2 linked regions of the Thermosynechococcus vestitus BP-1 genome follow. Each later gene encodes a partner of the first gene's protein in a complex. Links are inferred from orthologs where the notes say so. Each region holds a gene or a part of one and is shown on either strand. Other genes may lie near its edges. The genes, in order: TLL_RS01680 and ureC.

The links.
Region 2: the proteins of TLL_RS01680 (region 1) and ureC are in contact, whole or in part, in a crystal structure (PDB 6ZO0), measured with the Sporosarcina pasteurii proteins. The link is inferred for Thermosynechococcus vestitus BP-1 from one-to-one orthologs. Residues at the interface, in WP_115364121.1 of Sporosarcina pasteurii: Val2, Pro3, Gly4, Glu5, Tyr6, Arg7, Val8, Ala9, Glu10, Gly11, Glu12, Ile13, Glu14, Ile15, Asn16, Arg19, Gly37, Ser38, His39, Ile40, Arg60, Asn62, Ile63, Pro64, Ser65, Gly66, Thr67, Leu84, Gly85, Gly86; in WP_115362090.1 of Sporosarcina pasteurii: Met1, Lys2, Ile3, Asn4, Arg5, Gln6, Tyr8, Ala9, Tyr12, Gly13, Pro14, Thr15, Val16, Gly17, Asp18, Gln19, Val20, Arg21, Ala23, Asp24, Asp26, Trp28, Thr37, Tyr38, Gly39, Asp40, Glu41, Asn43, Gly47, Lys48.

What each region holds. Positions count from the first base shown.
Region 1 is NC_004113.1:309,839-321,506, reverse strand. The notes cover bases 1,465-4,204. They hold TLL_RS01680 (urease subunit beta), read left to right. Parts: upstream 1,465-2,551; coding sequence 2,552-2,857; downstream 2,858-4,204. Other genes in these bases: TLL_RS01670 (ABC transporter ATP-binding protein), read left to right, coding at 3,659-4,204; TLL_RS01675 (HEAT repeat domain-containing protein), read left to right, coding at 2,891-3,646; pdxH (pyridoxamine 5'-phosphate oxidase), read left to right, coding at 1,877-2,512; TLL_RS01690 (DUF2339 domain-containing protein), read left to right, coding at 1,465-1,880. In the rest of the region: more of TLL_RS01690, read left to right, coding at 93-1,464; more of TLL_RS01670, read left to right, coding at 4,205-4,456; TLL_RS01665 (glycosyltransferase family 4 protein), read left to right, coding at 4,506-5,669; prmA (50S ribosomal protein L11 methyltransferase), read right to left, coding at 5,676-6,575; serA (phosphoglycerate dehydrogenase), read right to left, coding at 6,584-8,167; TLL_RS01650 (J domain-containing protein), read right to left, coding at 8,314-9,219; TLL_RS01645 (hypothetical protein), read right to left, coding at 9,954-10,424; gshA (glutamate--cysteine ligase), read left to right, coding at 10,593-11,668.
Region 2 is NC_004113.1:1,484-13,387, forward strand. Bases 716-3,691 are described here. They hold ureC (urease subunit alpha), read left to right. Parts: upstream 716-1,332; coding sequence 1,333-3,051; downstream 3,052-3,691. Other genes in these bases: TLL_RS00010 (trypsin-like peptidase domain-containing protein), read right to left, coding at 716-1,019; TLL_RS00015 (hypothetical protein), read left to right, coding at 1,094-1,279; TLL_RS00025 (hypothetical protein), read left to right, coding at 3,055-3,549. In the rest of the region: more of TLL_RS00010, read right to left, coding at 1-715; cellulose synthase XcsA, read right to left, coding at 3,947-6,157; TLL_RS00035 (PIN/TRAM domain-containing protein), read right to left, coding at 6,184-7,263; TLL_RS00040 (HMA2 domain-containing protein), read right to left, coding at 7,313-8,275; TLL_RS00045 (ABC transporter ATP-binding protein), read left to right, coding at 8,381-9,403; TLL_RS00050 (hypothetical protein), read left to right, coding at 9,403-9,813; TLL_RS00055 (LptF/LptG family permease), read left to right, coding at 9,816-10,955; TLL_RS00060 (M20 family metallopeptidase), read right to left, coding at 10,974-11,904.

The sequences.
Region 1 (11,668 bases):
GCTTCTCCAGCCACTTCTAGAGTGCATTGCCCAAGGAATTGCCCTCCCCTGCAGCGCATAAAACGGGGATATCGTCCATAAGGAGCCAGATAATGGAAGACAAGGATGAGTTGCGGCGTCGTCTGGAAAACTTAGAAGCCGCTGTGGCTGCTCTCCAGCGATCGCTTGAGATTCTGCAAACCGCTATTTTCCGTGAAGACCTCTCCTCTGCTGGAATCCCAGACCCTTCAACACAATCAACACCGCCCCAGGAACCGGCTGCGATCAAGGCCCAGCGCCCAGCACCTGAGTTGCCATCGCTGGCACCCCTACGCCCAGTAACGCCTTCCCCGGCTGACGGGCTGCAAAATTGGGAACTGTGGCTCAACCGTCTCGGCATTGGCCTGCTGCTGTTGGGGATGGGTTTCCTCTTTCGCTATGGCGTTGAATTGGGCTGGATTACCGATGCGGTTCTCGTTGCCATGGGTTTTGTGATCGGCACTGCCTTGATGGGGTTGAGCTGGCGGTTGCAGCGGCGAGCTATCTTTAGCCAGTTTTTGCAGGGGGGTGGCCTGGCAACCTATTACCTCACGATCTTTGCTGCCTATCAGTTTTTGAGCGTCATGCCTTGGGGGGTGGCCTTCCCATTGATGGTGTTGGTGACCCTAGGGGCGTTTTTCATGGCGTTGCGCCAAAATCGAGCCATTTTTGCAGTGATTGGTGTCCTTGGCGGCCTAGGGACCCCCTTGTTGCTCTACAACCCAGAGATGAGTCGTCCTTTGGCATTGGCCAGTTACACCTTTTTAATCCTCTTAGGCAGTTGGGCAATTTATGCAGTGAAGGGCTGGCGATCGCTCCTGCTGTCAGCCTTTTGGCTGGGATGGGTGATGTTAAGGCTGTCAATGACTCCTCAGCCCGTTGATCAGGTGGGGGTGTTACAGGGGATTCTGGCGTTGACTTGGTTGGGCTTCACGGTGTTGCCCCCTTGGTATCAGTGGCGCGATCGCGACAGCGCAGCGGAGCGATATCGCTCCCAAAAGACTTCCCCCCAACCCTACGGTCAAACGATCGGCCCTTTTAACCCAGTGATTGCCCTCAGCCTGAGTGCTGCCCTCTGGGAGTGGTCAGCAACGATAACAGGGGGGGTGTCTATCCTTTTTGGGGTACTCTACCTCGGAACCAGTCTGCTCTGGCGACGCCTGCCGCAACCTTGGCGCTGGGTCTATAGCTTGACGGGACTGGTGCTGATTGCCTTTGGCATTGTTGTTCGTTACTCCAGCAATCGCTTTATCCTCGCACCCCTGGCGATCGAGGGGCTGATTTTGCATTATCTGAGCCAACGCTATTCCTCGCGACCCCTGCAGGTGATTGCCCATCTTTGGTGGGGACTACTCAGCCTTAGCTTCGTTGGTCAACTGCTTTTTACCAGCGCCGATCGCCCGCCGCTGTTGAATCTGGCTTTTGTCACCCATTTGGTGGTGCTTGGCGCTGCAGCAGTCAGTACGCGTTTTTTGCCCCCACCCACCCGCCCTCTGTACTGGATCTTGGGCTATGGGGTAACGATGATTTGGATTCAGCACGAACTCGCCCCCTTCGGTACGGGGGCAGCCACCCTTGTCTGGGGACTCTTTGGCGTCGGACTGCTTATCGATGGCTTGCAACGGGACAGCGCTGCGGTGCGCACGGTGGCTTTAATCACCCTCATCATTACTTTAGGGCGGCTTTTCTTTGTTGATCTCATCCAGCTTGCGCCCCTGTGGCGAGTCCTCCTATTTATGGGGTTTGGTTTGATTTTTTTGCTGCTGAGCTATTTTTTGCGCGCCCTCTGGCGGCGATCGCCCGGGGAATCCTCTAGGATCAGTGAAGAATCCCCAAGCAACAAGTCCGAAGAAAACCCATGACCCGCATTGCTGATCTACGCCGTGATTACCGTCGTCAACGTCTCCTCGAAAGCGACGCTGCCGAGGATCCCATCGAACAATTTCGCCTCTGGTTGACAGATGCTGTCAACGCGGAGTTACCGGAACCCAATGCGATGACACTGGCCACAGTTGGCCTTGATGGGATGCCCGCTGCCCGACTGGTGTTGCTCAAAGAAGTAGACGATCGCGGGTTTGTCTTTTTCACGAACTATCGCAGTCGCAAAGGTCGGGAATTAGCCGCCCATCCCAAGGCCGCCCTTGTGTTTTGGTGGGCAGAGCTAGAACGGCAGGTGCGCATTGAGGGCAATGTTGAGCAAATTAGTGCAGCGGAGTCTGATGCTTACTTTCAAAGTCGTCCCCTTGGCAGCCGTTGGGGGGCATGGGCATCCCAGCAGAGTGAGGTTTTAGCGTCCTACGCCGAGCTGGAAGCCCGCCTCGCGGCAGTGGAAGCCCACTACGGCGAAAATGTCCCTCGGCCAGAGCATTGGGGAGGCTATCGTGTGCTGCCGACCCTCATTGAATTTTGGCAAGGGCGACCCAATCGCCTCCACGATCGCCTGTGCTATCGTCGCCAAGGAGACCACTGGCAGCGGGTGCGCCTCTACCCCTAGGATAGGGGGGATACCTCGTAAAGATGGGCTGAGACCCCGATGATTCCCGGTGAACTGATCCCCGCAGAGGGAACCATTGAACTCAATGCTGGCCGGCCAACGGTGACTTTAACGGTCGCCAATACCGGCGATCGCCCAATTCAGGTGGGATCTCACTACCACTTTTACGAAGTCAATCCGGCTCTCCAGTTTGAGCGTGAACAAGCGCGGGGAATGCGCTTAGATATCCCTGCTGGCACAGCCATTCGCTTTGAGCCGGGGGACGAGCGGGTGGTGCAACTAGTGGCCTTGGGTGGCACTCGTCAAATCTATGGCTTTCGGGGGGAAGTCAACGGTGCGCTCTAGTCGGGATTCCAAGCATCCTGTAGATTAAACAGTATGGATGACAATGATTTCCCCCTTCTGGACAGTTCTGAGGATGCACTAGCGGCGCTACCGAATGAGGAGAGCGCTCGTCCCGATCCTGAAGCCATGCTGCCCCTGCTCACCTCTGCCGATGTCACAGAGCGGATGTTGGCGGCTCGCGCCTTTTGCGAATTGCAGGATGAACGCGCCACACCCTATCTCATCCATCTCCTGCAAGAACCCTGTCCTCTTGTTCGCGTTAGTGCTGCCTATGCCCTTGGCCGTAACCCCAGTTTGGCAGCGGTGGATGCCCTCATTCAGCAATTGGAGCGAGACTGGAATGGCTATGTCCGCAAAGGCATTGTTTGGGCTTTGGGTAACTGTGGTGTCCGCTTTCCCTTGCCAGAAATTTATCGCCGAACCCTCGACCCCTTGATTCACGCCCTGCAAACGGATATTTCTGCTGTGCGCCTATGGGCGGCTAGTTCCTTGGGTCAGGTGGCAGAAGCGAGTGAAGAGGCGGCGACAGTTGCCATTCCTGCCCTTGCCCTTGCCTTGGCTCAGGACGCGATCGCCGCTGTGCGCAGTAACTGTGCTTGGGCCTTAGGTCATGCCTGTCGCAAAATTCCCCTTGGGCCCCTTTACACCCAAGCTATTGATCAACTGATTGCTGCCCTCCAAGACAGTGATATGGGCGTCCAAGAAGATGCTAAAGCAGCGCTGTTTAAGCTGGGGGATGCCCGGGGACTGCAAGCGATCGAAGATCTACAACTAGAAGCCTTTGGCTAAGGGATGGGTCACATGGCCGAACCACTAGTAGAGCTGCGCGGTGTCTGCAAAGCCTTTGGCAATAAGCCTGTCCTCAGTGATGTGGATTTAGTCATTTATCCCCAGGATGCCCTTGTGATTCTGGGACCTTCTGGGACTGGCAAGTCAACGATTCTGCGGATTATTGCTGGGTTGCTTGCTCCTGATCGGGGCGAAGTTTATGTGGCCGGTGAACGCCGCCAAGGCTTGCGCCAGGATGGTCTGTGCCGGCTGCGCATGGGCATGGTCTTTCAGCAATCTGCCCTCTTTGACTCTCTCACGGTTGCTGAGAATGTTGGCTTTTATTTGTATCAGCACACCCGTTTGCCCGAAGCCCGCATTCGTGAAATTGTGAGTGAAAAACTGGCGATGGTTGGCCTCTCTGGCATGGAAGACCTCTACCCAGCGCAGTTGTCTGGGGGGATGCGCAAGCGAGTCAGTTTTGCCCGTGCCATTGTCGATAATCCGGAAGACCCCGATGATGATCCCTATCTCCTGCTTTACGATGAGCCAACGGCAGGGCTAGATCCCATTGCCTCGACAGTGATTGAGGATCTGATTCGGGAATTACAGGAGAAAACCGGTCATGCCTACGTTGTTGTGACCCACCAAAAGAGTACGATTGACCGCACGGGCGATCGCTTGATTCTGCTCTATCAAGGGCGTATTTGTTGGGAGGGAACCCAAAGGGAAATTCAGACAACAGATAATCCCTATTTGCGGCAGTTTCTCAGCGGCGATGTCAATGGTCCCATGCGCATCATTGATCAAGTGGGTACTGCTGCTTTATAAATAGGTCCCATGGATAACCTATAAAAGACATAAAAAGGAATCAATAATTGTGGCTTTACATATCGCGTGGCTAGGCAAAAAATCTCCCCCCTGTGGCAATGTCACCTATAGTCGTGAAATTACCAATGGCCTATTGGATCGCGGTTATCAGGTGAGCTTTCTGCATTTTGCCCAAGAGGATGAACAGGAAGCTGAGGGCGAAGGTGAGATGCCAGATGTAACGCTCCCTTGCCTCTATAAATCGCAAGTCTATACCCTGCCCTCCCTACGAGCCAACAAAGTTCTGGTTGAATCCCTCAAGAAACTCAAACCTGATATTGTCCACGCCTCCTTGACCCTGTCTCCCCTTGATTTCTTTCTTCCCGACATCTGCGAAGAGTTAAAGATTCCCCTAGTTGCCACATTTCATCCTGCCTATAGCGAAAAATATCGTACCCTAACGGCGGGCACCGCCTTGATGACTTACCAGCTCTATGCCCCCTTTTTAGCCCGCTATGACCGCGTGATTGTCTTTTCCCAATCACAAAAGGAACTGCTGATTCGTCTTGGGGTCGGCCCTGAGACTCTGCGAGTGATTCCCAATGGGGTAGATACGCGCAAATATACCCCAGGACCTTCTACGGCCAAAGAGGACTTTAAGGCGCGCTACCTCTATGTTTACCAAGGGCGGATGGCGATTGAGAAGAATGTTGAAGCCCTCCTGCGCGCTTGGTGTGCAGCAGAAATGCCCTCGGATTGTAAGTTGCTCATGGTGGGGGGGGGTGCCCTGATGCCCTCACTGATGGCGAATTATGGCCCCGAGCAAAATATTCTCTGGCTTGGCGCGATCGTCAATGATCAAGAACGGCTGCAAATTTTACGTGGCTGTGATGTCTTCATCCTGCCCTCACAAATTGAGGGGTTATCCCTTTCGCTCCTAGAGGCAATGGCCTGTGGCTTGGCCTGCTTGGCCACCGATGTCGGTGCGGATGGTGAAGTGCTAACCGGTGCCGGCATTGTCTTGAATCCCCAGTATGTGAAAACCCAGTTGCAAGCGCTGCTGCCCATTTTTTATCAACATCCGGAAATGATTCGCCTGCTGGGAAACAAAGCCCGTCAACGAGTGCTGGAGCGCTATAGCCTTAGTCACAACTTGGATCGCCTAGAGGCCTGTTATCAAGAACTGATGACTGCCTATTCTTTGGTGCGACCTGCAGCCAAGGTGAAAAGCTAGCTCCCCCTAATCTGGCAAACGTTCAAAGCGAGCATTGAGACAACACCACTCGTTCCGTCGCCAAACACTACCCAAGCTCCAGCCTTGCCGTTTCAGTTGTTCGGCAACACGATCTGCTTGATCCAAGAGAATGCCACTAAAGATACCCCAGCCCTTGGGTTTCACAATTGCGGGCAAGTGGGGCAGAATCTCAATAATGACGGGCGCCAAGATGTTACAGACGACCCCATCGACGAGCTCCAGAACTTGCTCCCAACTTCCTTGGTGGACAATCAACTGGTCGGCTCTAATGCCATTTAGTTCTGCATTCCGTTGAGTGGCGGTGACAGCAAGATCCGAGGTATCCACGGCATAGGCTTTTTGGGCCCCCAGCAAGAGGCTGGCGATCGCCAGAATACCGCTACCACAACCAATATCGGCAATCACTGTCGGCGGCAGCGGCTCAAAGGTTTGATCCAGTTGCATCTCTAGGGCTTCAAGGCAAAGCTGGGTGGTTTCGTGGGTGCCTGTGCCAAAGGCCATGCCGGGATCCAGTTTGATCACCAAGCGAGTGTTATCAAGGGGTGGCATTTCCCAAGCGGGACAAATCAGCAAGCGATCGCCCACGGGTATCGGATGCCAATAGGCTTGCCAACTATGGGCCCAATCCTGCTCGTTCACCAATTGCCAGTGGAGTTTTGGCGAGAGATAACCTTGCGCCACCACATCCTGCTCAATCCAAACCCCTAGGGCAGCAATGTCCAGTAAGCTCACCCGCTGCTGCGGCACATAGCCTTGGATCAACACTCGTCCCTGCTGTAGTTGAGTTGCCGTTCCTTGACAGCCAAAGGATTGAAGGCGCCAGTAGACCAGCTCTTCCGCCTCAGCTTGACAAGTGACGGTAATTTCCCACCAACGCTGCACCACAACCGTGCCTACAAATTCACGATATAGGCATCACGAATACCGGGGACCTTGAGGATTTCCTCCAAGAGTCCTTCGGGCAGGGGATCGTCCAAGCTAATCACCATCACCGCATTGCCACGCACCATCTTGCGTCCCACCTGCATACTGGCAATGTTGACATTGAAACTTCCCAACTGGGTGCCAATCTTGCCAATAATGCCGGGCATATCACGGTGCAGTGTGAGCAGCATATAGCGGGTTGGCGCCACACTAATGGGAAAGTCATCAATACTGGTGATGCGCAATTCATTGTGGGAGAGCAAAGCGCCAGACACCGATCGCGTCATCGATGGGCTTTTAGCAATCAACGTCAGGGAGCCGGCATAGTCCCGCTGCGATTCATCGCGAGTCTCAACCACGCGAATTCCCCGCTCCTTGGCTTCTAACCCAGCATTGACATAGTTGACCCGCTCCCGCAAGGCTGGAGAGAGCAACCCCTTCAGCGCAGCAATCACAATGGGTTGACTCTCATTAGTGGCCAGCTCCCCTTGCAGACGGACTTCCAGAGACTCGACCCGACCACCAGCCAACTGCCCCACCAAGTTACCAAGGGTTTCTGCCAACTGCATATAGGGCGCTAGTTTTTCTAGGACATCTGGGCGCAGGCCGGGAATATTCACCGCCGATCGCGCCGGCAATCCCAGGAGGACATCGCGAATTTGCTCAGCGACATCAATAGCCACATTCACCTGTGCTTCTTCAGTGGAAGCTCCCAGGTGGGGAGTTAAGATCGCTTCCATTCCCAGACTCCGCAGGGGAGAATCGGCCTCAAGGGGTTCATTTTCAAAAACATCGAGGGCCGCCCCCGCCAGCCTACCGCTTTTGAGCGCTTCCACAAGGGCTACCTCATCAATAATGCCGCCCCGCGCACAGTTAATAATCCGGGCCGTGGGCTTCATCTTGGCAATGGTTTTGGCGTTAATTAAATGCTGCGTTTCGGGAGTTTTCGGCAAGTGCAGTGTAATAAAGTCTGACTCCGCAAAGAGAACATCCAACTCCACAAGACGGCAGCCCAGTTGTTCAGCTCGCTCCGTTGAAAGATAGGGGTCATAGGCAAGGAGTTTCATCCCCATGGCCCGGGCAACCGTGGCCACATGGGAGCCAATTTTACCCAAGCCAATAATGCCAAGGGTTTTCTTGTAAATTTCTACCCCTGTGAAGCGTTTGCGATCCCACTGACCCGCTTTAACCGCAGCATTTGCATCGGGAATATGACGGGCAAGGGAGAGCATCATCGCTAAGGTGTGCTCCGCAGCAGCAATGGTATTGCCCTCCGGAGAATTGACCACTATGATCCCTTTGCGAGTGGCGGCAGGCACATCGACGTTATCTACACCCACCCCAGCACGGCCAATAATTTTCAGTTGGTTGGCAGCCTCAATCACATCTTTCGTGACCTTGGTTCCCGATCGAATCATCAGGGCATCGTATTCGGGAATAATTTTGATCAGTTCTTCCTCTGAGAGGCCGATTTTGACATCTACTTGTGCCACTTGGGCAAGCAAATCAAGCCCCACCTGTTCAATGGGATCGGAAACCAGAACTTTGGGCATAGCTAAACACTATCTATAATGCCAGAGCAGATATGCTATCACATTTTATTCCGCTCAAGGTAGGGGTAGGATGCGTTTTGGGGATAGTCTCCCCCTAAAAAGGGTGGTATATGCTTTTTCTTCCTGATCGCGCTTCACCCTGCAAATTAAGATGATTTACCCAAAAAGAGCTGAGATAGCAGTAGGACCACTCCCGCTGCTGCAGCAATTCCGAGACCGGCCCCAACGAGATGCTGCCATTGATCATCTTTTTCTTTTTGTTTCATTGCCAAAAGCAGGAAAAACTGATCTTCGTCACTGAGATTTTGAACAAAGGATTCTGAAAGCATCTCTAAGGGCAGATTTTTGAAATGCTCAATACGGCGATCAATATATGCTGATTGCTGGTGTAATCGTCGTTCTTTCTTCTGGAGAGCGTCGGTTTTGGCTGCCTCAGTTTTCCGTTTAATTTCGCACATAATCATGTACTTGCGGGGACTGACTGCTTTTGTCCCTATCGCTGCCAGCATGTACAAGAAACAGAAAAAAGCCCATACATACCCCAGAAAGCCGAGAAAACCTCCGATCCTACCAACCAACAGACCAACCAAGAATAGAATGCTGCTCTGGATAAGATCGCCCCATTTCCTTGCCGAGCTGATCGCATCTAAATCATCAAGCTTGAGGCCATGGTAGGCTAGCTCCTTCTGTTGCTGGTTGTTAATGGCATTGATTGCTCGTTCATATTCCCTTTCAATGGCCCATCGCTCTTGCTCTAGTTTTTGCGCTACCGCTTCCATGCGCACCGGATCAAAAATGGGGCGCACCGCCCCGACATCTCTGACTGGTTCTGGTTCAACAGATGAGGAGGGACAGTCGCCATGCTCCATGAGATAGTGATAGGCTTCGTTGATTTGCTTGAAGTGCTCCTCGACAACTTGCCGCGCCCTTGTCGGAGTTTCAGGGGGCAGTTTATCGGGATGGCACTCCTGGCAAAGGCGACGATAGGCTGCTTTGATGTCTGCTTTGGAAGCACCCGGCTGCAAACCAAGAATTTTGTAGTAGTGACTCATGACTACTAGGGGAAAATCTGAACGTAACCTCCGGCTTGCTATTGTAGTAAATTCAACTAACGCTTGCGAGGATCAACAGTTGCGCCAAAAACAGTCACCACCTGGTAATTGACTCGATCACTGTCTAAATTAGCAACCCAAACCGGCGAGGGCTGACCAACTTCCCCACACAGATTTTGGTCATACTGTCTTTGGCCTTGTCGATTAGTATTATTAGTATTCATCAATTGATGATCGTGTAGGATTGCCAACGCAAAAGGTTTACAAAACTGTCCTTTGCCATTGCACACAACGATACGGCAGTTTTGGTCAACTATTTCCTTCCATTGGTTACGGGTTACAGTGCCAATGCTCCGTAGTTTAGGTTGATTGGGGTCAATGTTGCAGTTACTCAGCCCATTTAGGGCTTGATAGAATTTACGCAGTTGATTTCGAAATTTTTTCTTGAATTTCTGGAGGCTATCGGGAAGTTCCCAAAAGGTGTCAGGTCCTGCATCATTATATTCCCAGAAGTCGTGCTACACTCTTCGAAGCATACCGGCTCCTTGTGCGCTTGTTCCAAGGCCGTGAGTCGGAATATGGAGCAGGGGCACACCAAAAAGTCTTTTTCCATCTTTGAAATGATTTACCCACCCTTGAGGTGTGGCGGCGGGGGCTTGAGTCAGCCAGTAGCTCGCCTCTGGAGTCATCCTAGATGGCGACCATTGCTGAGGATGGGCTAGAACAACTCAAAACTAGAGGCGATCGCCCGCCTCAAGAATTTTCTCTAATTCGTCGGCCACCTGTAAAACAATACGGATACTCATATCGAGGGCTTCTGCATCGCAATCAGCGGCGACTTTGTTACAGAAGACAGCAATGTATTTATTGTTAGCAAGGGGGCGTAGTTCCCAAGCGCCAATTTTCTTAGTAGCATTTTCAATTAAGAGATAGTTAGCTATCTCTTGGTCCAGATGGCCGTCGGAGATGTAGCCAATTGACCAGACATCGCGAATCTCGTAGCTGCCCAGTTGTTGGGTCTGCGAGTCAATAAAGGCTTGTTGCGATCGCCCGTTACCCAGATCAAAAATAACACGGTAATCGCCATCCTCATCTACTCGGTAACGGATCCCCAATTGATCTAAGAGACGCGCGACACGCACATCCGCTTGGACTCGCCGCTGACCAAACATGCGAAAACCCCTACTGGCCAGTGTAGTTTGCATTACAGGTTATCGTATCAGATTGTTGTGCTTATTGTTATGCTTACAGTGGCAGTTTCACGAATGTTCATATATGCGGCAAGGGCGAGAGCGTGGTATGGTGACTAAGTAGCTAAAAACTCCCCATCTACGCGGGGTTGCCCGCTCACCCAACTCAGTTAAGGGGCTGCCATGCTGTCAAAGGGCTTTGAGGTTGAACTCTACACGGGTAAACCCACAGGCGAGATTGTGGGATTGTCGGATCGCATTGTGAAAGACTTGCCGGGGTTTGTGCGTGAACCCGATAGCCGCAATGTGGAATTTACTACGCCCCCTGTGTATCTCTATGATCAGGCCCTCTGTGACTTGCTGCGCCCCCGCTTTCGGCTGCGGGCCTATCTGCAATCCTTGGGGGACTTAACGCTGGTTCCGGGCAGCACCCTCAGTCTTGGTGACACTCAACGCTTTTATCGTTCTGACCCCCAGAATCCTTATCACACCTACATTGAGCAAACCTACGGCACCCGGGTGGTGACAGCCAGTGTCCACATCAATATTGGTTTGCGGGAGCCAGAGGCATTGATGCGTGCCTGTCGGCTTGTGCGGCTGGAGGCACCCCTGTTTCTAGCCCTCAGTGCTGCTTCACCGTTTCTCGATGGTCAGGTGACGGGCTATCACTCCACCCGCTGGGCCATCTTTCCCAAAACGCCCCCCCAAGTGCCCCTATTTACTAGCCATGCCCACTTTATTGAGTGGACGGAGGCGCAACTTCAACAGGGCACGATGCAAAATGTGCGGCATCTCTGGAGTGCCGTGCGTCCTAATGGCGATCGCCGGCCCTACGATCTAAACCGTCTGGAACTGCGCATTTGTGATTTGGTGACGGATCCCATTGCCCTACTGGCCATTACGGCTCTCCTGGAGGCGCGGCTGCTGCAATTGCTCGATACCCCTGACCTGGATCCTTTGCGCTGGGGCGATCGCGAGACCTTGGCCCAACTGGCAGATGAGAATGAGCAGCTTGCGGCAAAACGTAGCCTTGAGGCGGTGTTGACCCACTGGCGCGATCGCCGGCAACTCACAGCCGCCGCTTGGATTGCAGAACTCTATGAAGAGGTGTGGCCGATCGCCAAAGCCCAAGGATTTAGCTGCTTTCTGGTACCGATCAAAAAAATTCTGCGCCAAGGGAATACAGCTCAACAATGGTTGGCACAATACGCAGCGGGGCAGACCATTCCTGAGATCATGGCCCAAGCGGTGCAGGAGAT
Region 2 (11,904 bases), 320 kb from region 1 along the record:
TGTACCTGTTGCGGGGTGGGTTGGTTAATGTCGTTCACTTTGGCAATCCAATCTCCCGCTTGCAGACCCGCTTTTGCTGCTGGGGAATTGGGGGCAACGCCAATGATCAAGGTGCCTTGGGTTCGGTTCAGGGTCCAGTTGGGCTGTTGTTCACGGATTTGTAGTGCCAGTTCTGGAGTTAGGGGCACCATGCGAATGCCTAAGTAGAGGTGCTGAGCGCGACCTGTGGTAATAATTTGCTCAGCAATACCATAGGCCGTATTGATGGGAATGGCAAAGCCAAGACCCTGCGCTTGGGAAATCACCGCCGTATTGACCCCCACCACTTGACCGGCAGCATTCAGGAGTGGCCCCCCGGAATTCCCCGGATTAATGGCTGCATCCGTTTGAATAAAGCTGACGCGCTTATCGGCAGCACCAATTTCACTACTGGCACGCCCCATGGCACTGATAATCCCAGCGGTGACCGTGTTACTCAGCCCCAAGGGGTTACCGATGGCGATCGCCCACTCACCGGGCCTCAGGGTGTCGGAATTCCCCAGTTGAACCGTGGGCAGATTCTTGGCATTAATTTGCACCACCGCCACATCCGTCAGGGAATCAGCACCCAGCACCTTGCCATCGTACTGGCGACCATCGGGAAGCGTGACTCGCACGGCGCTAGCGCCTTCCACCACATGGGCATTGGTCATGATTTTGCCATCGGGCGTAAAGATAAACCCAGAGCCTTGACCTTGGCGCAGCGGCACATCTGGCACTGGGAAAGGAGCGAGAAAAGGATCCTCGCTACCGCGGTCCAATCGTAGCGTATCAATACTCACCACCGCTGGCCCTGCCTCAGCAACCACCTTGGCAATGAAATTCTCTCCCGCGTGGGGTCGCTCCGCGGGGGCAAGGGGAGGCAGAGATGCTTCTGTACTAGGGGTGGAGGGGGTGCGATCGGGCAAACGCAATGGACAGCCCGTTAGGGCGCCAAGGGCGATCGCCATCCCAAGGAAACTCAGCCGCCTGCGGACCATACTCAACCCAACTCGGCATCAGATCCACTCTAGCCTTATTCTGAAAATAGTGATTTTGTCGAACGTCTGCTGCCATGCTAACTGTGATTAGCTACCTTGAACAGCCCATGACCTTTGATAGTTTCTTTGGGCCGGTGACCCTTCAGCCAGGTCGCAATGAAAATGTCGATGAACGGCGCTGGCGCAACTGCAAAACCCACAATGCGGATCTGCAAGCTTTGATGAAAAAGGGCCTCATTGTTGTCGAAGAATTGGGCTAAATTTAGACTGAGAAGGCCAGACTTCGCCGGCACCTGACCTCTTTAGACCCCCAATGAGCTACCGGATTGATCGCCAGACCTATGCAGAAACCTATGGCCCGACCGTGGGCGATCGTCTGCGACTTGCGGATACTGACCTGATTATCGAAATTGAGCACGACTACACCCACTATGGCGATGAGGTTAAATTTGGCGGCGGCAAAGTGATCCGCGACGGGATGGGACAGTCCCCCATTGCCAATGCCGAAGGTGCGGTGGATGTGGTGATCACCAATGCGGTGATTCTGGACTGGTGGGGCGTGGTCAAAGCCGATGTCGGCATCAAAGACGGCAAAATCTACAAAATTGGCAAAGCCGGAAATCCCTACACCCAAGAGGGGGTAGATATTATCATTGGCCCCGGCACGGAGGCGATCGCTGGCGAAGGCATGATCCTCACCGCTGGGGGGATTGATGCCCATATTCACTTTATTTGTCCACAGCAGATTGCCACTGCTATTGCCGCCGGCATTACGACAATGATTGGCGGCGGAACGGGACCTGCCACGGGTACCAATGCCACCACCTGTACGCCGGGACCTTGGAACATCTACCGCATGCTTCAGGCTGCTGATGCCTTTCCAGTGAATTTAGGCTTTTTGGGCAAGGGCAATAGCAGCCAACCCCAAGGATTGATTGAGCAAGTGCAGGCGGGCGTTGTGGGTCTCAAACTCCATGAAGACTGGGGCAGTACCCCTAATGCCATTGACACCTGTTTGAGCGTGGCGGAAGACTACGACATTCAGGTGGCCATCCACACCGACACCCTCAACGAATCTGGGTTTGTTGAAGATACCATTGCTGCTTTCAAAAACCGCACCATTCACGCCTATCACACGGAGGGCGCTGGCGGAGGACACGCCCCCGACATTATTAAGCTCTGTGGTCAAGCCAATGTGTTGCCCTCTTCCACTAATCCCACTCGGCCCTACACCGTCAATACCCTCGATGAGCACTTGGATATGTTGATGGTGTGCCACCACCTCGACCCCAGTATTCCTGAAGATGTGGCCTTTGCCGAGTCGCGGATCCGCAGAGAAACCATTGCCGCTGAAGATATTCTCCATGACCTCGGGGCGTTTAGTATTATCTCCTCAGACTCCCAAGCCATGGGACGGGTGGGGGAGAGTATTATTCGCACATGGCAAACTGCCCACAAAATGAAGGTGCAGCGGGGACATCTCAGGGATCCTCAGCGGCCGGGAGTCGATCACGACAACTTCCGCGCCCGCCGCTATGTGGCCAAATACACGATTAATCCTGCCATCACCCACGGCATTGCTGAGTATGTGGGATCAGTAGAGGTGGGCAAAATTGCTGATCTATGCCTCTGGAAGCCCGCTTTCTTTGGGGTCAAGCCCGAACTGGTTATCAAGGGGGGAGTGATTGCCTACGCCCAAATGGGGGATGCCAATGCCAGTATTCCCACACCGCAACCAGTACACATGCAGCCCATGTTTGCCAGCTATGGGGGCTGCCGAACCACCACATCGGTAACCTTTATGTCTCAGGCGGGCATTGCCAACAACATCCCAGAACAATTGGGGCTACAAAAAACGGTGCTGCCGGTGGGCCATATTCGCCAACTGCGCAAAGCGGATTTGAAGCTCAATGACTACTTACCCCATATTGAGGTCGATCCCGAAACCTATGAGGTGCGGGCGGATGGTGAATTGCTCACCTGTGAACCGGCGACCGTTTTGCCCCTTGCCCAACGTTATTTCCTCTTTTAAGCGATGACAGATGCGGTATCTGCCCTCTTTCAACAGGGACAACAGGCCTTTGAGCGGGGCAACTATCAACAATCCATTACCCTCTTGGCCCAGGCTGTCGCTCTCGCTGAGGGCAACACCACCCAATCGGGAGAAATTAGTCTCTGGCTGGTCACTGCCTATAGCGCTGCTGGCGATCAAGAGGCCGCCGTGAGCCTCTGCCGTCAACTGCAACGACACCCCGATCATCAGACCCGCCAGGAAAGTCGGCGCTTGCTGGCGATTTTGGAGGCGCCCCAACTGAAACGCCGCCCGGAATGGTGCAGCGAAATTCCTGACCTATCCCACCTGGGCGATCGCGCCTACACCTCCCCCTATCGCCATTCCCGGAAGCGGCCATCGGCCCCCACCCCAAAACCCCAAGAACCACCGCCCCCTGCAACTCCTTTACCAAATGCCTTTATCTGGATTGCCCTCACAGGCTTGGGCGTGGCTACCCTCTTGGCAGCTTGGTTATAAAGCAGCTTTGACCACCCTGCAAAAAGTGCTGCAAAGGCAGTAGGGTAGTTCTCAAGGGCTACAAATGACGACAGGGTAGGCCTTACTAATTTTCTTCTTAAGAATACTCTGGATGAGTGGGGCTCCAGAGCGATTACCCAAGGATGGCGATCGCTACGAAATGATGAGTGGGGAGTCAGGGGTGAGCCGTGCCTCCCACTGCCAAATCACCCATCTGTAGAAATTTTGACAGCCAACTTTAGGCATGGTCACACGTCACGGGTCTCCGTCGTACCTGCATGGGAGTTGGCGTTATTCAAAAGAAATTCAAAAGAATACCTTGACCTTTGCAACATCTCCCCTGTTGCCCAAGTTCCGTTGTCCCCTAGGGCAAATATTTCAGCCATGAGCCCATGGGTTAGTGATTGCTATAGAGGCTAAAGAGCGAGCGAAAGTCGAATAGACGAATCAACATTGGCCAAAAGGCATCTAGACCATTGGGGGCTTTCGGTTTGTGCCACCATGTGAGGCCACCATAAAGCAGTTGTACCAGGCCCCGCTGTGCCTCATCACTGACCTCAAGAAACCGCAGGTAAAGACAGCATTGCTCCTCTTCGGTGCGACTACGAACGACGGCAGCAGTCACACTAAAGTCCTGTTCCAAAAAGGTGAGGGTGCCGACGGTATCTCTTTGGGCTTCTATAAAACGCCCGGCGGTTAATAGTAGAGCAGCGCCTGTCTCCGACACATCGCGGGTATAGCCCCAGTAGGTTTGATCCCCTAATTGGAAGCGACACACAGTGCAAACGGGAAAGCGATCGCTTTGGCGCCGACTCGGCTGGTCAATAGACGACAAAACCGCAATCAAGGCAATAAAGGCGTTGTAGAGCGTCCAAGCCAACATCACCTCTAACCCTGACCGTTCATACTCCATTGGTGGCCAGATATGGAGCCAGTAACCCCCATAGCGGATAAAGACCCCTACGCTCACCGCAATCAGAAACGCCACCAGCGGCCATGTATAGCGCAAATTCAACCGCTTCCGATTGGAGAGGGTGCCCTTGTTGGTGACAATGCTGCCAATTTTGCCGAAGGGATTGCGGAGGATTTTAATCAGTTGCACCATTCCCGGAAAGGCAAAGGTTACCTCATAAACTTCACCCCAAAGGGAAAAATACCGTCCTTCCGTCGCCCAGCTAAAGGTGGCGATCATCAGCAGCGTATAGGGCAGAGCATAAAAGAGATATTCACTCAAGGTAGCCACTGTCAGGGAAATGCCGGTCATCAGGCTTAAAAAAGGGCCGATGAGAAAGCAAGTGCGAATAAAGGGGTTGATGTTGTGCAATAGCAGCGACAGGTGGCAACTGCGCTGAAACCAGGACAGTTTTGACCAAATGGGGAGATCATCGCCACAGAAATAGATTTGCATATTCCCCTGTAGCCACCGCAGCCGTTGCTCCAGATAATCTTGGAAGTTCCGCGGAGACTCGCCCATGCTGAGGATTTCATTGAGGTAAACGAGGCGATAACCAGCGATCTGCATTTTGGTTCCGGTCTGGAAATCCTCGACCACACAGCGGGTATAGTATCCGCCTATGGCTTCTAGGGCACGGCGGCGCACGACATAGGAGGTACCACAGCAGATAATGGCGTTGCCAAAGTCTCGCCCTGGCTGAATAAAGCCAAAAAAGTACTCCATATCGCCGGGCATCATAAACTCAATCCCCAGGTTTTGGGAGTGGTAGTCAGGGTTAAAGAAGTGCTGGGGGGTCTGCACCATGGATACCTGATCATCTTGGAAGAAGCCCACGGTGCGAGTGAGGAAGTTCTGAAAGGGAATAAAGTCGGCATCAAAAACGGCAATCAGTTCACCAGTGGTGTGTTTCAGGGCATGGTTGAGATTGCCTGCTTTGCGGTGCTCATTGGTGGGGCGGGTGAGATAGTTGACCCCCAGGTGCGCACAAAGATCTGCAATTTCCGATCGCCGACCATCGTCAAGGACATAGATACTTTTATTCCTGTAGTGGATCGCCTGACAGGCCACAATTGTCCGCCGCAAAATATAGGGGGGTTCATTGTAGGTGGGGATGAAAATATCTACACTGGGACAGTATTCACCCCTGAGAACCGCCTGCTGATAGGCATTTGCCTGCTGCGATCGCCAGGCAGTTGTCAGCCATGCCGTCTGGTAAAAATAAAGCAAATAGGTGAAAAAGGAGAGCACCTCAAGACCATAGAAGCCAAGACTGGCAGCGAAGCTCAACCAGTGGGCATCATTGAGCGTCACCCAGCCCCGCCACACCAGATAGCGGCAGCCAAAAAGAATGACAATGAAGCGAATAATTAAGCGGCTGACATTGTTGCTCGGAATAAAATTGAGGGCGATCGCCACCATCCCCACCAGAACCAGTGGCCACCACACACTCAACTCATCCTCAGGCATCTGTAAGAGGTCAGGTAAAGGCCGTAACTGGTCTGGGTTCACCAGATCAATGGGAAACAGCGTCGGTCGCCACGTGGTGGCCAACAGCACACCGAAGAGCAAGAGGATGCTGAAAACAAAGAATCCCCAGACCCACGGTGCAACCCATTGGCGGGGTGAAGCGGGCCTAGGCGGCTCATGGCTCATCGGCAGGGACCCTAAAAAGAGGGAACTTAGGCCATCGTTGGCATTTGCAGACGGGCAAAAATCATGCGGCCGGCGGAGGTTTGCAAGGCACTGGTGACAACCACCGACAACTGATCGCCAATGTGATCCACCCCCTCTTCAACAACCACCATTGTGCCATCCTCAAGGTAACCCACCCCTTGGGCAGGCTCTTTGCCTTCCTTAAGAATTTTCAACTCCAGGGTATCCCCGGGGAGATAGATGGGACGCAGGGCTTGAGCTAACTCGTTAACGTTAAAGACATCCACTTTTTGGAAGCGGGCAACTTTGTTCAGATTCAAGTCGTTAGTGACCAGGGTGCCGTTGATCTCTTGGCACAGGCGCACTAGCTTGGCGTCCACCGTCGTTAATTCTGGATAGTCTGCGGAGTGAATGACAATGCGATCGCCCAAACTCGCTTGGAGGCGATTGAGGACATCTAGACCCCGCCGCCCCCGCATCCGTTTTTGCTCATTGCCGGCATCGGCAATCAGTTGCAACTCCTGAAGGACAAACTGGGGCACAATGATTTGCCCTTCCAGGACCCCGAGATTCAACAGCGCCTCAATGCGGCCATCAATAATACAACTGGTATCCAGCACCTTTGCACGGGCAGGTTTGAGCATTCCCTCCGCCAAGAGGCTGCTTGCCACAGCATTGGGGTTAATTAACCGCAGTAGGGCCGGTCCGTGGCTATCGGCCAAGGTCGTTCCCGAATAGGCAAAGAGAATGCTCGTGAGAACAGCAATCAGAGGCTTAATAAAGGAAAAGTCCTTGGGAATGGGCAACAGAAAAATCGGTGCCAGCATCAAATTGGCAAGGAGCAGCCCCACCACAAGACCCACTGCCCGCGACAGGAGGGTTTCTGGGGGCAATTGGCGGATACTGCGCTCGAGACGATGGTAAAGCGACTGCAACAATAAGCCAAGGGCAATGCCAACGATGGCGCCAAAGGCAGCCATGACCCACTGCAATCCCCGCACATTGGCCACTTGAGCAAGAACCGTTTCTGGGAGTAGGTCAATGCTGTTGAAGCCAACGGCAATTCCCATCACGACGATAATGAGGAGTAAGATGGTATCGAGCATTTGTTCGCTCCTGTCGCGCTGGACATCTCCATAGGCCCTTACTTTAGGATTATACTTTCTTCTCTTTTGCTGCGGTGTTGGACTGTTGCCTATCGAGATGACGACTCATACGGCTACCGGCTCGGATGCCCGCGGCTTCGGCTTGAGGCCCCAAAATGCCCCGTGCCACAATCCCACCGAGGGTGGCCAATAGCGTTTCCTTGGCAAAGGTTTGACTGGTTTTCACCCACCACTCCAGGAAAAAATGCAGGGACGGAGGGGGAGGTCCCTCAGGGGAGGGTTCGGCCAACTGTCGCCCCAGATCTTCCCCGAGTTGCGAACCGACCATATTGCCCACCACACGTCCGAGGGTTTCACCCACAGGTCCTAAGACCACTTGCCCCGCTAAGCCGCCAGCAAGTTCACCGGCTGCCCCGCCAATTTTGTCACCGCTGTGAATCTCCAGTGCTTTTGCAATTCGTTCCGGAGTTTCCTCAAGGGCGGTAAATTGCAGTTGAATCATCTGCTCAGTGGCTTCCATGCCCAGTCGTGCACCAATGACACCGCCAACAAAGGTGCCCACTTGCACCCCCATGACAGCACCCCCAGGCCCCATCAACAGACCGCCCGCCGTTCCCCCCACCATGCCGCCGAGAATATCCCCCAGGTAGCCCCCCATGAGGAATCCGCCCATGGCGGTGAGTTTGTTGCCGACTTCTTCGGGTTCGAGATCAAAGGCGCGGGTGAGGTTTTGCAGGCCCCTATTGCCTTGGCCAATGATCTGAACCTCTCCCCAAAACTGAATGGCGGCGAGCAGTTGCAGGGGAGTGATCTGCTCGCGGTGATACTCAATGGTGATCGAGGCGGCAAGGGGGTTAACGTGAACAGACTGGATACCGCGGAGGGTTTTCAGGTAGGCAGTCAAGGAGTCGCGAAAGCCGACATCGGTTTTCAGTTCTTGAATCCGCAATCGCAGGCGATCGCCCGTGACGTGCACGAGCTCGGCAATCGGCGCAGTTTCAGCAGTGGCCATGGGAACCCTCCCCAATCGGCTCTAGTTGCTGTTGTAGCACGCACCCCAAAGGAAGGAGAAATATCTGTCAAAATGTTAAGGGAATCGCACACAGAGTTAATGACCATGACAGCCACGGTAAAGGTCGAACATCTCAGGAAGTCCTACGGTGCCATTACAGCGGTGGCCGATGTCTCCTTGACAGCCCATCAAGGGGAAATTTTTGGGGTGCTGGGGCCGAATGGCTCAGGGAAAACGACAACGCTGCGCTGTCTGTGTACCCTCTCGCGACCGGATGCGGGGCTACTGGAAGTCTGCGGCTTCTCGGTGCTTCACCAACCCCATTTGGTGCGCCAAAAATTAGGCTATGTGGCCCAAGAGGTGGCTCTCGATAAAATTCTTACGGGTCAGGAATTCCTAGAATTGCAGGCGGCGCTGTACCACATTCCCCGTGCCCTGATTCCGGAGCGCATTGAGGCGGTGCTGGCGCGCTTAGATCTACTGCAATGGCGCGATCGCCAGTGTGGTACCTATTCGGGTGGCATTCGCAAACGCTTTGATCTGGCGGCAGGACTGCTGCACCAACCCCAAGTTCTTGTCTTGGATGAACCCACCGTAGGTCTCGACATTGAAAGTCGCCAAGTGATCTGGGATGTGCTGCGGGATCTCAAGGCCCAGGGACTGACGATTATCTTGACCAGCCACTACCTGGAGGAGGTGGATCTCCTCAGCGATCGCTTGGTGATTCTCGATAAGGGACGGGTGATTGCCAGTGGTTCTCCTGAGGAACTCAAGGCCAATATCGGGGGCGATCGCGTCACGTTGCGGGTGCGGGAATTTACACCGCGTCAAGAGGCGCAAAGGGCACAGGCCCTTCTCAGTCAATTGACCTGCGTAAAATCAGCACTGATTAATGCCAACCAAGGCAACTCCTTGAATTTGGTCGTCACAGATGTCACTGTGGCGATCGCAGCCATTAAAAGGGCGCTAGAGGAAGCAGGCCTGCCCCTCTTTAGCTTGGCGCAGTCACGGCCCAGTCTAGATGATGTCTATTTAGCAGCCACCGGTCAAACCCTCTTGGATGCCGACTTGGCAGCAGCAGCGCAGCGGGACAGCAAACAGTTGAAAAAAGAGGTCATGCAACGCTAATGGGGCAGCCAATTCTCTGGGTACATGGGGATTGCCTCGACCCCAACGCCCCCATCTTTAGCCGCTATCCGGCAGCACCGGCAATTTTTGTTTGGGATGTGGCCCTGCTCAAGGAGTGGCAAATTCGTCTGAAGCGGCTGGTGTTTCTCTATGAGTGCCTGCTGGATCTACCGGTGCAGATGTACCGTGGCGAGGTGGCGCCCTTGGTGAATGCCTTTGTGGAGCTGCACGGGGGCGATCGCGTGGTGACGATGGCAAGTCCTAGCCCCCGCTTTCGCGCCATTTGTGGGCAATTGGCCTATCCCCTGGAGATCCTAGAGCCAGAACCCTTTGTTACGTTGCCGGCCAATGCTGATTTGAAGCGATTCTTTCGTTATTGGAAGTTGGCCAAACCTCGCCTGGGGCTATAGATATGTTGGCGATCGCCCACTCCCTTGAGAAGCTGCCTTGGCCGCCGCGATTCTCCCTGTTGGATCGCTATATCCTGCGGGAGATGATTCGCCCCTTTGTCTTTGGTTTTGGTATTTTTACGGCGATCGCGGCCGTTATTGGTACGGTGTTCTACCTCATTCGCAATATGGTGGAGCACCACCTTGGCCTCCTCAGTGCCATTCAAGTTTTTTTTCTACGCCTACCCACCTTTGCCGTGCTGGGCATTCCCATGGCGATGCTCTTTGGTGCGCTCCTTTCCTATAGTCAACTCTCCCGCCGCAGTGAACTGATTGCCTGTAAAAGCTGTGGGGTTAGTCCAGTGCGTCTGGTGCGACCCGCGCTCCTAGCGGGGTTCTGTGCCTTGCTCTGCACCTTTGCCCTCAATGAACTGGTAGCTCCCCCCCTGGCCTATCGCGCCATCAAAACCTTGGAGGTGGCGATCCACCGCCCGCAACCCACCTTTCAGACCCGCAATATCTTCTACCGTCGTTTTGGCGACGGACACCTGCGGCAACTCTTTTTTGCCCATCGTTTTGATGGGAAGGTCATGGGTCAAGTGACGGTGTTGAACTTTGAGCAGGGGGAGTTGCGGGAAATTATCACGGCCCAGGAAGCTCAGTGGCAGGGTTCAGCGTGGCTGTTTCGTCAGGGAACCTACCACCACCTCAGGGGCGATCGCGACTATGATGTGGCCGAGATCTTCTCAGAACGAAGGTTTGCCTACCCCCGCACCCCCCTTGATTTAGCCATGGAAACGCGGGTACCCGAGTTTATGACTAGCCGCGAAATCTATCGGTACTTGCAAATTTTGGCGGAAAGTGGCGATGCCAAACGCTTGCGGCAGTGGCGGGTGCAGTTGCAGGAAAAGCTCTCCCTCCCCTTTTTGTGTCTAAGTTTTGCCGTCATTGGCGCTGTTTTGGGGATCAGTTCTCCCCGCCAAGGACAGGGACGAGCCTTTGGCCTGAGTGTGGCGATTATTTTTGGCTACTATGTTGCCGCTTTTATTTTCACTGCCTTTGGTGAGGGTGGAGCGGTGCACCCGATCGTGGCCAGTTGGCTACCAAAGGGAATTGTGAGCGCGATCGCCCTGGGGATGCTCTACGACGCCAATCGTCATTAGTCGGTGATGAGTAGGCCATTAGTAGGGAATTTGCCAGTAGCGGCAGGCCGCATGGGCAAGGGTCATGACCCCCACAGGAATGGCCTGTTCATCCACATCAAATTCGGGGTGATGCAGGGGATAGTTGGGGCGATCGCGAAAGCCGACGCCAAGGCGAAACATAGCACCGGGGGCGTGCTCGAGGTAAAGGGCAAAATCCTCTGCCCCAAGGGACGGTTCTGGCAAGATGTGCACATGGGGGGCACCGACCACCTCCGTGGCTGCCTCCGCCAGCAATTGCGATAGGTAGGGGGTATTTTCCACTCCCGGCACCCCCCGCCGATAGTGGAGCTGGTAGCGGGCACCGTAGGCGTGGCAGACGTTAGCCACAATTTGCTCAATCCAAGTGGGAAGGGTGGCGCGGGTTTCCGGGTGGAGCGATCGCACAGTTCCCTGAAGTGTGACCTGATCAGCAATGACATTGGCTGCCCGTCCCCCTTGAATTTTGCCAAAGGTGAGCACCACGGGGCGCAACGGATTTTGGGTACGACTAATGGCCTGTTGCAAAGCACTGATGACTTGAGCAGCAATCCAAATGGCATCCACCGCTTCATGGGGGCGCGCCCCATGTCCCGATTCTCCCAAAATCGTTAACTCAATGTCATCGGCAGCGGCCGTTAAAGCACCATAGCGCACCGCCACGTCCCCCGCTGGAATACTGGGGAAAACATGGAGCGACAAAATGGCACTCACCGCTTCCATAGCGCCATCCGCAATCATCCAACTCGCCCCTTGGGCAATTTCTTCCGCAGGCTGAAAAATAAACCGCACGCGGCCGGGGAACTCCTCCTTGAGGGCAGCTAAGACCATTGCCGTGCCAAGACCCACTGTCGTGTGGACATCGTGGCCACAGGCGTGCATCACCCCCGCATGTTTCGAGCTAAACTCCAGACCGGTGCGCTCTTGAATA